Regions from separate parts of the Thalassotalea nanhaiensis genome, predicted to be linked through region 1. Evidence: predicted binding sites of a transcription regulator. Region 1 holds the regulator's gene; each other region holds the start of a gene.

The links. Region 1 encodes NrdR, which represses ribonucleotide reductase genes. Its sites were predicted from a motif close to AAACACNANATNTNGTGTTT; they were not measured.
Region 2: a site for NrdR is predicted at 4,832-4,851, ahead of nrdG (anaerobic ribonucleoside-triphosphate reductase activating protein). Genes of this name have one in related genera too.
Region 3: a site for NrdR is predicted at 3,055-3,074, ahead of nrdA (class 1a ribonucleoside-diphosphate reductase subunit alpha). Genes of this name have one in related genera too.

The regions. Positions count from the first base shown of each region.
Region 1 covers NZ_CP134146.1:1,051,171-1,057,670, reverse strand. Annotated here, with positions in the region: gene RI845_RS04835 (DUF808 domain-containing protein) at 255-1,190, shown strand; gene ribBA (bifunctional 3,4-dihydroxy-2-butanone-4-phosphate synthase/GTP cyclohydrolase II) at 1,325-2,434, opposite strand; gene RI845_RS04825 (riboflavin synthase) at 2,441-3,109, opposite strand; gene ribD (bifunctional diaminohydroxyphosphoribosylaminopyrimidine deaminase/5-amino-6-(5-phosphoribosylamino)uracil reductase RibD) at 3,146-4,294, opposite strand; gene nrdR (transcriptional regulator NrdR) at 4,307-4,762, opposite strand; gene glyA (serine hydroxymethyltransferase) at 4,901-6,157, opposite strand; gene fdx (ISC system 2Fe-2S type ferredoxin) at 6,402-6,500, opposite strand, start outside.
Region 2 covers NZ_CP134146.1:1,800,009-1,806,508, forward strand. Annotated here, with positions in the region: gene RI845_RS07930 (NAD-glutamate dehydrogenase) at 1-296, shown strand, start outside; gene pyrD (quinone-dependent dihydroorotate dehydrogenase) at 415-1,425, shown strand; gene RI845_RS07940 (hypothetical protein) at 1,600-2,388, opposite strand; gene nrdD (anaerobic ribonucleoside-triphosphate reductase) at 2,492-4,339, opposite strand; gene nrdG (anaerobic ribonucleoside-triphosphate reductase activating protein) at 4,326-4,802, opposite strand; gene RI845_RS07955 (DUF2235 domain-containing protein) at 5,126-6,500, shown strand, end outside.
Region 3 covers NZ_CP134146.1:1,727,560-1,734,059, forward strand. Annotated here, with positions in the region: gene nrdB (class Ia ribonucleoside-diphosphate reductase subunit beta) at 1-446, opposite strand, end outside; gene nrdA (class 1a ribonucleoside-diphosphate reductase subunit alpha) at 576-2,846, opposite strand; gene RI845_RS07650 (HAD family hydrolase) at 3,299-3,958, opposite strand; gene ubiG (bifunctional 2-polyprenyl-6-hydroxyphenol methylase/3-demethylubiquinol 3-O-methyltransferase UbiG) at 3,958-4,674, opposite strand; gene RI845_RS07660 (TIGR02922 family protein) at 4,797-5,000, opposite strand; gene gyrA (DNA topoisomerase (ATP-hydrolyzing) subunit A) at 5,388-6,500, shown strand, end outside.

The DNA.
Region 1 (6,500 bases):
AACTGCAAAACAAAACTGTAAAGGTCACAAACCCTATTCTGCCAGAAAATAAAAGTTTTTTTAGTTTTTTTTAGACATTTATGAACTTTTTTATTTTTACATGCTCATACATTATGTAGTTATATTTCTCCTTAGTTTTTTTTAGCACATAACATTAGTTATGTGCTTTTTTTTTGGTAAATGCGCTATATTCACTGCAGAGTTAACAAAATACTTTAGCTAGTAGAGTTTTGAATAATAATAAAGGTAATACCATGGCAGGCACCAGCTTAATAACATTGATTGATAAAATTGCAGTCGCTCTAGATGACGTTGCATTAATGACAAAGGTGGCCGCTAAAAAAACTGCAGGGGTATTAGGCGATGACTTAGCTTTAAATGCGCAGCAAGTGCAAGGGGTAAAAGCAGACAGAGAAATACCTGTGGTATGGGCTGTGGCGAAAGGCTCATTTATTAATAAATTGATCCTCGTTCCCTCTGCTCTATTGATCAGCGCATTTATTCCATGGTTAATCACACCATTATTAATGATTGGCGGCTTGTACCTTTGTTTTGAAGGTGTTGAAAAAATAGCTCATTCTTTATTCACCAGTAAAGAAGAAAAAGAGGCTGAGCATCAGCGCGATCTAGAAGCGTTATCAAACCCAGAAGTGGATATGTTGGAGTTTGAAAAAGAGAAAATTAAAGGGGCTATAAAAACCGACTTTATTTTGTCAGCCGAGATAATCGTTATTGCTTTGGGAACAGTGCAAAACAAAAGCATCCTAGAACAGACAAGTGTTGTTTCTTTAATTGCTCTACTTATGACCGTAGGCGTTTATGGCTTAGTTGCAGGTATCGTTAAACTTGATGATTTGGGTCTGCATTTACTAAAACAACCGGTTCAAACATCTTGGGGTAAATGCAAGCAACTGATCGGTAGAGGCTTATTAAGTTTTGCACCAAAACTAATGAAAACGTTAGCGATTGTAGGTACAGCGGCAATGTTTCTAGTGGGTGGCGGTATTATTGTTCATGGCTTGCCATATTTACACCATTTATTAGAAACGATAGAACAAAGTATCACCTCTGACATAGTCGTCTGGTTTAGCGCTCCTGTTTTCAATGGCGTTGTTGGCATAATTGCCGGTGCTGTTGCGCTAATGATATTTAACCTAATCTATAGTGCATATCAAAAGATAAAATCTTAAAAGTTAAAAGTCTACGAAGTAAAAAGCCAGAATTGGTCATCCCATATTCTGGCTTTTTCAATAGTAGCTCCTGAAACGAGTTAAGGAAAAGGAGTGTTTATTGCTCTTCGTTTCTCGTCTCTCGTTTCTTAAACTTACTCAGATATGTATTCAACAATCTCTAAACCAAAACCAGATAATGAGTGGTATTTAGTTTGTGAGCTTAAGAGGCGCATTTTATGAACACCTAAATTCGCTAAAATTTGTGAACCGACACCAACATTTCGAGAACCAACGTGTTTAGTCACTTCATCAACTTCAATGCCTTGATCTTGCTTAGCATATTTTTCAACTTGTTGAATAAGGTGTTGCGGCGATTCATGCTTACCAAGCAAGACTAGCACCCCACCCTCTTTGCCAATTTTTTCTAAGGCATTACCAATTGGCCAGTTGTTTTTGCTATCTCGTGTAGAAAACAGTAAATCACGGAAGGTATTTTCCAAATGTACACGAACCAAAGTCGGTTGATCAGGCTTTATCTCACCTTTAGTAAGAGCAAAGTGCGTTTGACCATCGATGGTATCGGTAAATGAAACTAGATCAAATTCACCAAATTGAGTTGGCAATTTACACTCGCTTACACGAGTAATGGTAGTTTCAGTTGCATTTCGATATTCGATTAAATCGGCAATGGTACCCATTTTAACATCGTGTTTTTCAGCAATTAACTCTAAATCAGGACGTCGCGCCATAGTGCCGTCTTCATTTAAAATTTCAACAATAACTGCAGCTGGTTCACAACCTGCCATACGAGCTAAATCAACACCAGCTTCAGTATGACCCGCACGGTTAAGTACTCCGCCATCTTTAGCAATTAATGGAAATATATGACCTGGTTGTACAATTGAGCGGTGGTCTGCATCTTTATCACACGCTGCTAATACAGTCGTTGCACGATCAGCTGCTGAAATACCAGTAGTAACACCACGAGCAGCTTCAATAGATACAGTAAAGTTAGTCGTAAATTGTGCGTCGTTTTTATCCACCATCAGAGGTAATTTTAACGTTTCACATTTTTCGCGTGACATCGGCATACAAATTAAGCCACGACCATGTGTGGCCATAAAGTTAATTGCATCAGGCGTAACTTTTTCAGCCGCCATGATGAAATCACCTTCATTTTCACGATCTTCATCATCCATCAAGATAACCATTTTACCAAGCGCGATATCGTTGATAATTTCTTGTGGTGTATTTAATTTCATTGTTTATTAACCTTTTATAAAACCGCTACGCAATAGCAGTTCTTTGCTTATGCCAGAGCTTATCTGTGCTGTACTATCTTGCTCTTGGCAAAATAATAATCGTTCAATATAGCGGGCAATTAAATCTACTTCTAGATTCACCTTTTGCCCAACTTGGTATGTACTAATAATAGTTTGTTCTGTGGTATGTGGAACAATTGTTAACCGAAAGCGGTTATCTTCAACCGAGTTAACCGTTAAGCTTACACCATCGACGGTAATTGAGCCTTTTTCGGCCACATACTGCTTTAATGAGTCGCTGAGTTCAATCCAATATTCAATTGAATTACCTACCTGCTTTATCGACAGTAACTTGCCAATACCATCAACATGGCCACTAACCATATGACCGCCAAAACGAGTGGTAGGAAGCATAGCCTTTTCAAGGTTAACTTTCGTGCCAGTACTATAATTGGCAAAACCGGTACGGGTTAACGTTTCACTCGAAACATCAGCGCTGTAACTTGCACCATCAAAATCGACAACGGTTAAACAGATACCGTTGGTGGCAATCGAATCGCCAAGCTTTACATCGGCTAAATCTAAGTTACCAATGGCGATAACAACTCGTGCACCGTTCGCGTTTAAATTTATCGCTTTTACTTGACCAATTGCTTCTACAATTCCGGTAAACATTAATGTGCCTTCAAATAAGCATTGCTGCTTAATATGTTAAATTTGTTTATTCACAGTCGCTGTAATTTTAATATCAGCGCCTATCATACGTATATCTTTGATATCTAATGATATCGCGTCTTTTAAACTTGTTAATTGCTCAATATCAAACAAGCCACGAGTGTTCTCACCCATTAATTTAGGTGCTTGATAGAGTATCAGTTCATCAACCAAATTTTGCCTTATAAAAGCTCCGGCTAAACGTGCGCCGCTTTCTAGCCATAAAGTATTTAGTCCAAGCTCTGCAAGTTTAGTGATCAAATCAGTTAAGTCTGCTTTACCTAAGCGTTCGTTAACTTGTATCTGTTTTACAAAATGCGGCCATTGGTGCTCATTTTCAACCGTTGTACGAACTAAAATTACCGGAGATTGTTGATTGAACAAAGCCAAAGATGGTGTCAGGCGATTTTGACTGTCAATTATAACTCGAACAGGTTGCCTAATATCATCTTCTTTTAGGTCATTTGCTATAAAACCCAATTCGTTATAACGCACATTTAATTTGGCATCATCAATCATGACGGTATCTGCACCGCTTATAATCGCACAGCTTTTAGCTCTATAACGCTGTACATCCTGGCGAGCGTCGCTTCCGGTTATCCATTTACTTTCACCATTGGCCATAGCTGTTTTGCCATCAAGGCTTGCCGCCATTTTGCACCGTACAAATGGCTTACCGGTTTTCATTCGTTTAATAAAACCGGGGTTCAACATATTTGCCGCACTTTCTAAAACGGCAACCTCTGTCGTTATGCCTGCTTCTTCTAGCATTTTAATACCGCGACCAGAAACTAATGGATTAGGATCTACCATGCCAATTACCACATGCTTAATACCTGCAGCAATTAACCCTTTCGCACACGGCGGTGTTCGACCAAAGTGGCTGCATGGCTCTAACGTAACATAAGCAGTAGCACCTTTTGCCTGTTCACCAGCTTGTTGTAATGCATTAACCTCTGCGTGGCCTTCGCCTGCTTTTTGATGCCAACCTTCACCGACAACGTCACCATTTTTAACTAAAACACAGCCGACAACAGGATTAGGCGATGTTGTGAATTCGCCTCTTTTAGCCAGAGCAATCGCCCTTTGCATATACTGTTCATTTAATCTTTGGCTGTCGAGTTTAGCTGTGTGTGACGTATGCATAAAATATTGATCCTATTCGTCATCGCCTAAACGAGCAATTTCTTCACCGAATTCGCGGATATCTTCAAAAGAACGGTATACCGAAGCAAAGCGAACATACGCAACTTTATCAAGACCTTTTAGTACATCCATAATAAGATTACCAAGCATTTCACTTGAAACTTCTCGTTCACCCGTTGCTCTGAGTTGTGACTTTAATTTGTTAATAGCTAATTCGGTATTTTCGGTACTTACCGGGCGTTTCTCAAGAGCTCTTAATAAACCATTTCGCAACTTATCTTCATTGAAAGGCTCTCTTGAACCGTCACGTTTGATGATCCTTGGCATAACAAGCTCAGCTGATTCGAATGTAGTATAACGTTCTTTGCAATCTAAACATTCCCGACGACGTCTTACTTGATGACCGTCAGAAACTAATCTTGAGTCAATTACTTTAGTATCTGTTGCTGCACAAAATGGACAATACATAAAATTCCTACTATTTGTTTTTATTATAGTTTTAATAAACAATGGCAAGCAAAAAAAAATAGCCGCTATAAGCGGCTATTTTAATCTAATTTATTTAATATTGCGAAACCTATCCACAATAAAAACTAAACAATGAATTTATGCGTAAACAGGGAAACGAGAACAAAGCTCGATCACATTTTCACGAACAGTAGAAATTGTATCTTCATTAGATAAGTCATCTAAAATATCACAAATCCAACCGGTCAATAGTGTAGTTTCAGCTGTACCAAAACCACGACGAGAAATGGCTGGAGTACCTAAGCGAAGACCTGAAGTAACAAATGGAGAACGTGGGTCATTTGGAACCGAGTTTTTGTTTACTGTGATAAAAGCTCGACCAAGTGCAGCATCAGCATCTTTACCGGTAATGTCTTTATCGATTAGATCTAACAATAATAAGTGGTTTTCTGTACCGTTAGATACAACTTTATAACCACGTTCTTGTAATACCGCCACCATAGTTTTAGCATTATCTAAAACTTTTTGTTGGTACTCTTTAAATTCTGGTTGTAGTGCTTCTTTAAAGGCTACCGCTTTTGCAGCGATAATATGCATTAATGGACCACCTTGACCGCCTGGGAAAACCGCAGAATTTAGTTTTTTCTCGATAGCTTCGTCATTACAGCCAGAAATAATTAAACCACCACGAGGACCCGCTAACGTTTTATGAGTGGTAGTCGTTACAACGTGTGCATGTGGAACTGGGTTAGGATATAAGCCAGCTGCAATAAGACCTGCAACGTGAGCCATATCAACCATAAAGTAAGCGTCTACTTTATCAGCAATTTCACGCATTCTTGCCCAATCAACAACACCAGAGAATGCAGAAAAACCACCAATGATCATTTCAGGTTTGTGCTCAAACGCTAAACGCTCAAGTTCTTCGTAATCTATGTCGCCCGTTTCTGGGTTAAGACCATATTGGAATGCTTCGTAAGATTTACCAGAAAAGTTTACATGAGAACCATGAGTTAAATGGCCACCATGAGCCAAACTCATACCTAATACTTTTCCGCCTGGCTTAACAAGTGCTTGGAATACCGCAGCATTTGCCTGAGAACCAGCGTGTGGTTGTACGTTTGCATAAGTGGCACCAAATAACTCTTTAGCACGGTCTATTGCTAATTGCTCTGCAATATCAACGTATTCACAACCACCGTAGTAACGCTTACCAGGATAACCTTCAGCATATTTATTGGTCAATTGAGAACCTTGAGCTTCAAGAACGCGAGAGCTACAGTAGTTTTCAGATGCAATTAATTCGATGTGGTGTTCTTGGCGTTCAACTTCATTGGTCATTGCTTGATATAATTCAGGATCAAAATCAGCAATATTCATATCACGTTTAAGCATTGGTTTTCCTCAGTCAACATTTATGAACTAGCGGTACTAGTTTGAATTTTTAATGGCAGTATTCTGCCTTAACAGTGAGCTGTTGTATATTAATTTTGCAGCTTGTTACAAACAATTTCTATATAAGATATTGTTTAATGAATTTTCGCGGGCTGTTTACAAACGTAAATCTAAAAATAGAAGTTTGCATTCCTTATTCCTTAAACTAAAAAAGGGCCATCAGGCCCTTTCTAAATATCAGTTGTTAATGATTTTCACTGACCATATTAACTGTGTATTTTGGAATTTCCACAACCAAGTCTTCATCGCTGATGATGGCTTGGCAACCCAAGCGTGACTCCGG
Region 2 (6,500 bases), 750 kb from region 1:
ATTGGTTCTTGAACCAAATTACCCAGCAACCAGTTGAAAACCATTGGCAAGCATTGGCTCGAGCTTCTTTCAGAGAAGAGTTGGATTGGCAACAACGTGCATTAACGTCTGTAATTTTGCGCGGAAGCCCTGAAAGTAAAGACATTGAGCAAATGTTTGAAACTTGGATGGAAACGTCTTCGCAACCAATTGAGCGTTGGCAGCAAATACTTGCCGACTTTAGAACAACCAAAACACACGAGTTTGCCAAGTTCTCAGTGGCATTACGTGAATTAATGTTGCTTGCTCATCAGTAGTATAAATATTTATACTGTTTAACTGAAAAATGATAAACTCCTTTTTTTAAGGGAGTTTATTTTTTTATAAGCCTAAAAAAATAAACTTTATCAATAATATTTAATCATTTGAGACGTCATGCTTTATTCATTAGCCCGTAATTTATTGTTCAAACTTAGTGCTGAACAAGCCCACGAATTAACCATTAATATGCTTAAACTACCTGCTTCTTTTGCTTTAAAAGGCTTATACGGCGCACAGGTAAAAGATAAACCTGTAGAAGTAATGGGCATATCATTTCCTAATCCGGTTGGTTTAGCGGCTGGCTTGGATAAAAATGGTGAATGTATCAATGGCTTTGGTGCTATGGGATTTGGCTTTGTTGAAATAGGTACGGTTACTCCGCGTCCTCAACCGGGAAATCCAAAGCCTCGTATTTTTCGTTTACCGCAAGCGAATGCGATTATAAACCGCATGGGGTTTAACAACCATGGCGTTGATTATTTAGTAAACCAGGTTAAAAAGGCCAACTTTAAAGGTGTGCTTGGTATCAATATTGGTAAGAACAAAGACACACCAGAAGAAAATGCCAAAGACGATTATATTTTTTGTATGCGTAAAGTGTATGAGCACGCTTCATACATCACAGTAAACATTTCGTCGCCAAACACTCCAGGCTTACGAGACTTACAGTACGGAGACGCCCTTAATAACCTTTTAAGCGCATTAAAAGCAGAACAAACAGCACTTGCAGCTAAACACTCTAAGTATGTACCAATTACCGTTAAAATCGCTCCTGACTCAACGGCAGAAGAAATTGCAGGAATTGCAGAATGTTTGTTAGCCAATGACATCGATGGTGTTATTGCGACCAACACTACCTTAAGCCGCGAAGGTGTAGAAAACCTGGAACATGGCAGTGAAATGGGGGGGTTAAGCGGTTTACCTGTACAAGATAAAAGCACTGAAGTTATAAAGTTATTAGCCAAAGAGCTCTCTGGAAAAATGCCAATTATAGGTGTTGGTGGAATTAATAGCGCCGAAGCAGCCCAAGAAAAACTAGCTGCAGGTGCAAGCTTGGTGCAAGTCTACACTGGCTTTATTTACGAAGGTCCTAAACTTATCAAAGACATTGTCGATTCGATTTAATCAACAATGTAGGGCGTAGTCAGGGGTAATAAATCACCTGGCTTTGCCGTCACAATACTTTACAAAACCTAAATTTACTTGCTGAGACGGCTTTAATTACCTGAGTCAGCTTTAATTTCCTGAACTTGTTTCAGCAGCCATCATATAAAGCAGAGCCTAACGACTATTGAAAGGTTATTGCTTTGTCAGCAAACGAAGCTGTTTCGTATCATTATCGCGTTTTAACTCTTTTAGCGCTTTTCTAAAGTCCTTACGTAGGTGCGCTTTCAAATGAGACGTTACGTGTCTACCTGGAATTTTCTTTAATGTTGCAAACAGCGCTAAACAATAAATAATTTCCTTTTCAACCAATGCCGATTGTCGGTTGGCATACTTGTTGTAACAGCTGCCGCAGCCACCCTTGAATTGATAAGCAGTATTGGCAAACATTACACCAAACCCCATGAAAGCCGCGACTAAATCTACTGCCTGAGGAAGAAGCTTATCACCGCCTGGTGGCAATACACCACGCTGTGCAATCAAAATTGAAGCAAAGGCTTGTACAAAAGAAGCAACCAGATCTTGTGGTTGGTTAATTTGTGCTGGATTATAGCTGACTAAAATTTCAGAGTTGTTGTTTACGGTGTAATCAGTATTTATTACTTGGCTTTGTGAGCCGCGCATACCGCCAGTAAAGCTAAGCTTAGGCAACGCATGTTCTTGATATTTATCGGGCGCTACCAGTTTGATTGGCCAGTGTTGCATGCCAGCATACTTTAATGTGTGATCAAATACCGATTGCGCCATTTCTTCAATGCTGCTTACTTTACCGGGATAAAACTTATTTGTCGGTAGTATCAACTGTGAATCTTGCATAAATACGGCGGCATCAAACTCTGTTAATGCCCAGGTAAAGGTGTCAAAAATCCAGCCTTTAGCATATTGATTAATATAGGGGGAGGGTGTAAATATGTTTGCAAGCATGACGGTAAATAAATTAAAAATGATCTAACAGCGATATGGCAGAATAACATTTATACAATAATATTACACTGCCATGTTTACATTTTTTATCTATTTTTCAAAGTTATACCAATTCTAAATGAGATTGTTTTTGTCTTTGTTGTTGCAGCATTCTTTCATTATACACTCGGTCGCTTTGTAAACGCTGATAATGACGTAAACCGTGTTCTTTTTGTCTGTCATTTGAAAATGAAGACACACGCTTTAAATAACCAATAACTCTTGTGCCATGATCAACATCCTCACTGCCACACGAATTACAGTAATGCAGAGTACGTTTGTCAATATGCTCACATTCATTACAAATGGTAATTTTTACGTTCACACAAAAATAGTTACAACCGGTTTTAGCCGCTACATTAAACAGTTTCACATACGCCTCGGCCGACAAACTCTCATCTAAATTTAGATGCAGAGCAGAGCCTCCATCAAGGTACTGGTTGATCTCTTTACCATGCAAAACAAACTTATCTAAGTGATTGCTGCTTTCATCTTCTACCAGATAGAAGTATGAGTTATAGCATTCACGATTAGTTAGGTAACCATCTTTAGCATCCCATTTTGCGTTTTTAACGCCTAGGTTTTCTGCCGGTACAAATTCAGTATTAAACATATAACCAAATTGCTTTTTCGCCTCTTGGTTGGCTTTGAAAATAACTTGCAAATGATCACTGACAAAGTCTTTATATTGCTGATTGTTACTTACTGCTATGCCTTTGTACTCTGCCGCTTCAGCCATACCATTAATGCCAATAGTTAAAAACTGCTTGTCCAGGGTAATAAAGCCAGCATCGTATACGCTTAATGCGCCCTGAGCTAGATAGTCTTCCATTATTTTTCGATAGGCAACCTGATATTTTTGAATTTTTTCAATTTCGGTTTTTAAATCACGACCATCTTGAATTAAGCGGTTCATATTCAGGGTAATGACATTTATCGAGCCCGTTGCAACGCCACCAGCGCCTAGAGTAAATGAAAAGGTATTATCGGTAATTTCGTTACGCAGTCGACAACATGATGCTAAAGAATCCGGGCTGTCTGATAAATACATAAAAAAGGAATTACCCATCGCTTTTTCTTTGGCTAGGTTGTAAGCAAACTCTTTGTCCTTACATTCTCCATTTTCGGTAAGCATAGCTGCAGTGATAACCGGGAAAGTAAGTACAGCTTTCTCTCGTTCACTGTTTATCCAGGTTAAAAAGAAGTTTTGTAATTTATCGACACTTTGCCAACTTGGCTTGGTAAAGTCAGGGAATACAAAATCTTCAAACATTGATTGAAAATAGAACTGATCAAAAATTGAGATATTCCAAAATACGCTTTGGTAACCACGGGCTGCGGCAGGTTGGTTTAGTGCGTAAACGACATGTTGTAGGTGATTTTCAATTGCTTTGCTGTGCTTATCAAGGTAGTTGTCTCCAAATTCTTTACGAGCAAAATAATCAAAATAAGTTAAAAACTCAACCGAGGCTACCGCCCCGGCAAATTGTGCTGAGATGGCAAAAATCAAGTTAACAAATGAACCACAAAATGACTCAATGTGTTTTGGTGCTTTAGACTCTCCACCCAACTTAGTTAATCCATCAAGTAAAAAAGGATACATGCTAATTGAAGTGCAGTAGGGCTTAATACTGGTTTCATCATGTACATAAATCTCATGATCTTCAATTTGACGTTGATATTCATTGGCTAATTCAGCATCAAAGATCTCACTGATCTTATTTTTGACCAATGAGCGATTAATTTGAACATAACAATCTTTAAGCAATTCAGCCTCTAGTGTTGCAATGTTTTTTTGTGTCACATTGGCATTGGCATCCATTTTAGAGCCATCTGCTGCATTTTTGGCTGCAAAATATTCTTCAATGTAAGCTGTTTTATTATTAATTTGTTCTTCGCTAAGCCGCAACATGTTGTATTCCTTTTTTTATAAATAAGTGATTTAGAGTGTTTCCAGTGGCCAAATCAATGAATTTTTGATTTGTGTCAGGGTTGTTTAATCCGCCTTTGCTAGGATCCCATTTTCCAATTTTTACGTAGCTTAAATGTTTGCTAATTTCATCATCAACAAAATTTTCGCCCGTATATAAACAGGTTTTTAATCCTTGCTGTTTAGCCCATATGAGTTTTTCAATCAGGTGCTCTTTTTGCCATTCCCCGCCCATAAACAGCACCGTTGAAATCAACGTCTGATATTTGTTAATCCAATGTTGAAATTTTGTATTTGTTAACGGCTCGCCAGAGTTTTTATTCCAAAGTTCAGTACTGTGGCAACCCTTACAACCTACTTGGCAACCGGTGATGCTAAAGCACAAACTTATCTCATTTGGTACTTCCTGAAACACAATTGTTGGCGGTAATGAATTAAACGTCATAATCTATATATGGTGTAATTTTTATTGTTAGACACACTATATAGTGCTTGTTAGGTGCTAGAGTTTGATCTAGATCAAACATTTATGGTTTTAATATCCCCAAATATTTTAGGGGATATTATTTATACGAAAGCTGATTAATAAAAAACAGCGCAAGAAATAAAGTGTAATAAGTGGTAATCAGCGCGACCAAAGGCTGGTAAACAAAGGTTTACGAGATGTTAATTTAAAGTTGCGTGGATTTGCTTTTGTATTGACTTTTAGCTCGCAAATTGGCAACTTTCAACTAAGTTTAACTAATGTAATTAATATCAGCAGGAAGCATGATGAAGCGTTTGATTATTTGTTTTGATGGCACTTGGAATAACCCTGAACAAGAAGAAAATGGCGTTACCACTCCGACCAACGTTTATCGTTTAAAAAACTGTATCAGTGCAACTGCAAATTCATCTGAAGTTACTCAAAAAGTATTTTATCACCCAGGTGTAGGCGGTGAAGAAATTGGATTAATTGATGAGTTTTTGGGCGGCGCGCTTGGTATAGGTATAAACCGTCATATCTCCAGTGCTTACCATTGGTTGGGTTTAAATTACCGTGAAGGCGATGAGGTTTTCTTATTTGGTTTTTCCAGAGGAGCGTTTTCAGCAAGAAGTTTAGCTGGCTTTTTAGGCAAGGGATTAGTAAATCTGCAAGGTATTTCAGCTGAAGAGAGTTGGCATCGAGTTGAAACTGCTTTTAATAGTGGCTACAAAGATAAAATGCCACAAAACCAATGGGCGAAAAATCATTGGAGTTTCTTTCATGACAAAGGCGCTATTCCGATTACATTTCTTGGGGTGTGGGATACGGTTGGGGCACTTGGGATCCCTGATGATTTGGAGATAATAAATTTATTTGATCGCAAAGACAGTTGGCAATTTCACGACACTAAATTAGCCGATCATATTGAGCATGCTCGTCATGCGATGGCGATGGATGAAAAGCGCAGTAGTTTTACCGTCACTCGTTGGAGTAATGTAAAGGAGCATAACGACGCTGTTGAGTTATGGTTTCCAGGAGTGCATTCAGATGTAGGCGGAGGTTACCAAGATAGTGACTTATCAAATGGTGCGCTAAAATGGATGATCAAACAAAGTAAAAGTTTTGGCTTAGAGTTTCGACAAGATATTGATCAGCTAATAATAGACAACCCGATTGGTGTTTTGCATAACTCTTTTAAAGGGGTCTTTTCAAAACTACGCTCTAGACCAAGAAATATTCCGGCGTTAATCAAAGCAAATTCTGGACAATTTCACGATAGTGCCTTTATTCGCCAGCGTATTTCACCAATAGAGCATGAACCATATTATCCCACTCAAATGCTTGCCGTTAATGAGGCGACAACCTTGCAAATATATGCCAAGTGTCGGTGGAATAAAACATCTGTTTATTTAGAACAAGGCCATGAATATGTATTCAGTGCTAAGGGGCAGTGGCAAGATGGAGTAGAGAGCTGCGACTGGCTTGGCACCGAATATAACAACCAACGTACAGCAGGGGATTTATTTCGGGCAACGTCAAGTTTTTTAGGTAAGTTTGAATCGTTAATTAAGCGTTTTAATAAAAACGTATCAACCGATTTTTTCGCCAGTAAACGCGTAGAAGATAAACCTTGGTTTGGCTTAATTGGTGCAATAGCAAATGACAGCGGCCAAGCTC
Region 3 (6,500 bases), 680 kb from region 1:
TTAAGGATATTTTCATTGATTACGATATCGTCAAAAATTTCACTTGGATCAGTAAATAAATTACGCAAAATATGTGTGTATGAACGTGAGTGAATTGTCTCGTAAAAACCCCATGTCTCAATCCATGTTTCAAGTTCAGGAATAGACACAAGTGGCAACATACAAACGTTTACGCTACGTGCAGCAATCGAGTCCAGTAGGGTTTGATACTTCAAATTAGAAATAAAAATATGTCTTTCACTATTGGTAAGTGATTGCCAGTCAGCTCTATCTTTAGAAATATCTACTTCTTCTGGGCGCCAGAAAAATGATAATTGTTTTTCAATTAATTTTTCAAAAATAGGGTGCTTTTGTTGATCAAAACGAGAAACATTTACAGTTTGACCCATAAACATTGGCTCTAAGAGCGGGTTATTTTTAGTCTGATTAAACGTTGAATACGACATTGTTACTCCCTGAAAACACCTCATTTATGTCGTGAGTTATTAGTGTTTCCATTAAATTTATTTCTAATAGTTGGACTAAAACCGCAGAGGACTTTATCCGTCTGCGGTTTATCAGAGTTGGTTAAACTCTTAAATTTTACATGCGCCGCCGGCACAATCATCGTCACCATCAACCATGCTGTCATCAGCACCATCACGGGTGTTATGGTAATACATGGTTTTAACGCCAAGCTTATAACCAAGTAAAATGTCTTTTAAAATTTGTTTAATTGGCACTTTACCGTTTTCAAACTTGTTAGGATCATAATTAGTGTTTGCTGAAATGGTTTGGTCAACAAACTTTTGCATAATCCCTACTAATTCTAAATAACCAGTGTTATCAGGAATGTTCCAAAGTAACTCATAGTTGTGTTTAAGTTTTTCATACTCAGGCACAACCTGCTTCAATATGCCATCTTTACTTGCTTTAACACTGATTAAACCTCGTGGTGGTTCAATGCCGTTGGTCGCATTTGAAATTTGTGAAGACGTCTCAGACGGCATTAACGCAGATACTGTTGAGTTTCGTACACCGTGCTCCTTAATGCTGGCGCGTAATCCTTCCCAGTCCAGGTGTAAGCTTTCTGAACAAATCTTATCAATGTCTTTTTTGTAGGTATCAATTGGTAAAATACCTTGCGATAAACGTGTTTCATTAAACTTAGGACAGGCACCTTGCTCTTTTGCTAAGTTGTTAGACGCTTTCAACAAATAGAACTGAATAGCTTCAAACGTTCTGTGAGTAAGGTTATTGGCACTGCCGTTTGAATAAAATACACCGTTTTTAGCTAAATAATATGCATAGTTAATTACGCCTATACCTAGTGTACGACGGCCCATAGTTGCGCTTAACGCAGCAGCGACAGGGTAGTCTTGGTAATCTAATAAATTATCAAGGGCACGAACAGCTAAATCGGCTAAGCCTTCCAATTCGTCCAAGCTGTCAATTTTACCAAGGTTAAATGCAGATAATGTACAAAGGGCTATTTCGCCGTTTTCGTCATTAATGTCATTCATTGGTTTAGTCGGTAAGGCAATCTCTAAACAAAGATTAGATTGACGAACCGGCGCTACGCTTGGATCAAATGGGCTGTGCGTATTACAGTGATCAACGTTTTGTAAATAAATACGGCCGGTACTTGCACGCTCTTGAGCGAACAAAGTGAATAACTCTATTGCTTTAATACGTTTTTTACGAATCGAATCATCGTTTTCGTATTGAACATATAAGGCTTCAAATTTATCTTGATCTTCAAAGAAAGCATCATACAACCCCGGAACATCTGAAGGGCTGAATAACGTAATGTAATCGCCTTTAATTAAACGCTGATACATGGTTTTGTTAAATTGAATGCCGTAATCTAAATGACGAACACGGTTTTCTTCAACACCACGGTTATTTTTAAGCACTAATAAGCTTTCTACTTCTAAATGCCATAGTGGGTAGAATAACGTTGCAGCACCACCACGCACACCACCTTGAGAACAACTTTTTACGGCGGTCTGGAAATGCTTATAAAATGGGATACAACCGGTATGGAATGCTTCGCCGTTACGAATAGAGCTACCTAATGCACGGATACGTCCGGCATTAATACCAATACCTGCACGCTGTGATACATACTTCACAATTGCACTGGTTGTTGCATTAATTGAATCCAAGCTATCGCCGGCTTCTATTAATACACATGATGAAAACTGACGAGTAGGGGTACGAACACCAGCCATAATTGGTGTAGGCAATGAAATTTTAAAGCTTGAAATCGCGTCGTAAAAGCCTTTGATATACTCTAAACGAGTCTCACTTGGGTATTTTGCAAATAAACAGGCCGACACTAGCATGTATAAAAACTGCGCACTTTCGTAAATCTCACCAGTTACACGGTTTTGTACCAGGTATTTACCTTCTAATTGCTTAACAGCAGCGTAACTGAAATTCTTATCGCGATCATGATCGATATAGCTGTCTAAAGTGGCAAATTCTTCAGCAGTGTAGTCTTCAGTTAAATGCTTGTCATATTTACCAGCATTAACCATTTTAGTTACGTGCTCAAATAACGCCGGCGGTTCATATTTACCGTACGCCTTTTTACGTAAATGGAATATCGCTAAACGCGCCGCTAAATATTGATAATCCGGTGTTTCTTCCGAGATTAAGTCAGCAGCTGCTTTAATGATGGTTTCATGAATGTCTTCAGTTTTGATACCGTCATAAAACTGAATGTGTGATTTGATTTCTACCTGAGAAACTGAAACGGAATCTAATCCTTCTGCTGCCCAGTCTATTACTTGATGGATTTTATCGAGATCGATAGGTTCTTTTTCACCATTGCGCTTGGTGACAAAAAGGTTGTTATTCATGAATGACCTGTCTTTATAGTATTTATTAGTTTATAGATTTAATTATTTTTATTGTAATTTTACTAAGGCAAAGCGCAGTAATACTATATCTGCTATCCCTGCTTTATTTTTCACCCAACTGCAATATGTGAACTAGTTAAAAAATACACAACATCTTGGGTTTTTCTTTGTGCTTAGTCACAAGGTAATGTGGTTTCGCTTTGAATGCAACCCCTAGATATAGTGTTTTTAAGGAGTGTTTTTAACTTGCTTAATTTAGGTTAGTGGTAACTAACTTACTAAGGTGTATACCTGTGCCAGTTATCGAAAAAGCAAGATTTTTTTTTCGCTAAAAACTTTTTTTAAATCTTTTTTGCAATAAAAACGAAGGCTTTATACGATAAAGCGATAAGGGCTGTAAACCCCTTAATAAACAGTATGTTACGAATGTGATTAAAGTTTATACGACTTGTTTATTTACTAATCCCTACTAAATCTAAGGGTTTGGAAATAATATGATCTGCTTGCCATTTAATGCAGTCATCAAGCGGTTTTATATAGCCCCACTTTACTGCAACAGTTGTCATTAACGCCGCATTGCCAGCCTCAATGTCACGTTTGGCATCACCTAAATACCAAATATGCTCAGCTGCAACACCAATTTCTCTGCTGGCTAACAGCATTGGTGCCGGATGAGGTTTTCGCTCTTTTATTGTGTCGCCACTGATATTTGATTGCGAATTAGTAAACTCATTAAATTTCAATAGTAGAGGGTCGGTTAAGAACGCGGGCTTATTGGTGACTATGCCCCAGGGAATATCAGCGTGTTCAATTAAGTTTAAAAGCTGCTTAATACCGGGGAATAGTGTCGTGTGAACGGCGATGTTTTCTAAATAATAATCGAGAAATTCTTGTCGTAGCACTTCTTTGTCAAACTTAGATAATTGCTCTTTAAAGCCTAAATCGAGTAAAGGATATACACCGTCTGAGGCAACTAGCCGGTATTCATTGCTGGAAACTGCAGGAAAACCATAGGTATGAAGCAAATGGTTTAATGCTGCGCCTAAATCATCAGCGGTATCTAATAGTGTGCCATCTAAATCAAACAGCACACCTTTAGCAGTGTTTAACATTAACCTTTCTCTGGCATTTTAAAAGCTAGAATGTAGTTAACGTCTAATCCATCGGCTAATTTATGATTTTCTGTGATTGGGTTGTAATGAATGCCGCTGGCGTCAAAGCATTTTAATCCGGCATTTTCGGCCCAGGTGATTAACTGCGAAGGCCTGATAAACTTATCCCAGTCATGGGTGCCGTCAGGAACCAGTTTCAACAGTTTCTCTGCGGCTAAAATTGCAAATAAATACGATTTAGTGGTTTTATTTAACGTTGAGAAAAATACATAACCACCAGGTTTTACCATTTTTGCACACGCTCGAATGATGGACTCTGGGTCAGGCACATGCTCTAACATTTCCATACAGGTAACAACATCAAAGCCTTGTTGATTCTCATCCGCTTTTTGTTCAGCTGTGATTTTTTCGTAAGTTACCGGTACACCTGCTTCAAGGGCATGTAATTTAGCCACATTTAAAGGCTCTGTTCCCATGTCTATACCAGTAACATTTGCCCCTAAACGAGCCAGACTTTCTGCTAATATACCGCCACCGCAACCTACATCGATAATGTGCTTTTCAAAAACATCACCGACATGTGAGGTGATAAAATTGCGACGTAACGGGTTTATTTGATGCAACGGTTTAAAATCGCCATGTAAGTCCCACCATTGGCTGGCGACTTTTTCAAATTTGGCTATTTCTTCCGGGTTTACGTTTAATTGTTCAGACATGATATTTATTGTTTACTGTTAAGCTCTGTATCAATTCTATCTTAAAGCGAATGATAAAGACAAAGCCAATTACAGATAATTGACTATATGAAAGGACAAAGAGGGGAAGTTGATATATAAACTTAATCGATGCGATCGCCAATTTTATTTAATACAGTAACTTCGCCATCACATACGGCAATAATCGACTTACCTTTTTTAAATTCCTCTGAAATAATAACTCTGCCTTGATCTTTTTGGGGAAAAGACGCGACCTCATGATTTAATTCTAAAGAGGTAATGTCGTAATAAAGGATGGTAACGAGACGTTGTTTTAGTTTTGCCATTATTTTTCTTATTTAATTACTGCTTTTATCATAACCTTATTGTTATGATTTTGTGAACGAACTATTTATAACGAACTAAATTCATTATGTAAACAAACTTAATAATTTAAGTTAAAAAGGGGTGACAAAAACGGTGGTTTAAGGTTTAATCTTAACTACTGTTTATTTAGGTGTTTAATAGTTACATTTTTTGTGTAATTTATTTAATTCAACATCTAGTAATTTCTAGGTTAAAGACGCACAATATTGTTTGATCAATTAGATTAACCATCTGTCGTCTTTATTCTAAATAAAGAAGTGCAGGGTATCTTATCTTTATGGTAATATTCTGCCTCGATAATAATAATTTTGAGCATTTTTGCTGACATTTAGGGAAAGCATCGTTTTATGACCGATCTGGCTAAAGAAATCGTTCCTGTCAATATAGAAGATGAATTAAAAACCTCTTACCTTGATTACGCCATGAGTGTAATTGTTGGGCGTGCATTGCCTGACGTAAGAGATGGTTTAAAACCAGTTCATCGTCGTGTTCTTTATGCAATGAGTGCATTAGGAAATGACTGGAATAAGGGCTACAAAAAATCTGCCCGTGTTGTTGGTGACGTAATCGGTAAGTATCACCCGCATGGTGACACTGCTGTATATGACACTATCGTTCGTATGGCTCAGCCATTCTCCTTACGCTATATGCTTGTTGACGGCCAAGGTAACTTTGGTTCTGTTGATGGCGATTCTGCTGCGGCAATGCGTTATACCGAAATTCGCATGCAAAAAATTTCGCATGCAATTTTAGCTGACTTAGATAAAGAAACTGTTGATTTTGTTCCTAACTATGATGGTCAGGAATTCATGCCGGCAGTTATGCCTACCCGCGTACCAAACCTTTTAGTTAATGGTTCTTCTGGTATCGCCGTTGGTATGGCAACAAACATTCCTCCGCATAACTTGACTGAAGTCATTAACGGTTGTATCGCGTTAATCGAAAACAAAGACATTACTGTTGACGAGTTATTTGAATTTATCCCAGCACCTGATTTTCCAACTGCGGGTATTATTAGTGGCGTTGCAGGTATTCAAGAAGCGTATCGTACTGGTCGTGGTAAATTAAATATTCGCGCTCGTGCCACCATTGAAGTTCATGAAACAACCGGCAAAGAAACTATTGTTGTTCATGAGTTACCTTACCAGGTAAACAAAGCTCGTCTAATTGAAAAAATGGCCGAGTTGGTTAAAGAAAAACGCCTTGAAGGTATTTCAGCCCTACGTGATGAGTCTGATAAAGACGGTATGCGTATGGTTATTGAGGTTAAACGTGGCGAAGTAGGTGAAGTTATATTAAATAACTTATATAAGCTTACTCAAATGCAAGTTTCTTTTGGTATGAACATGGTTGCTATTGATAATGGCCAGCCTAGGTTATTCAACCTAAAAGAAATGCTTGAAGCATTCGTTTTACACCGTCGTGAAGTGGTTACTCGTCGTACTATCTTCGAATTACGT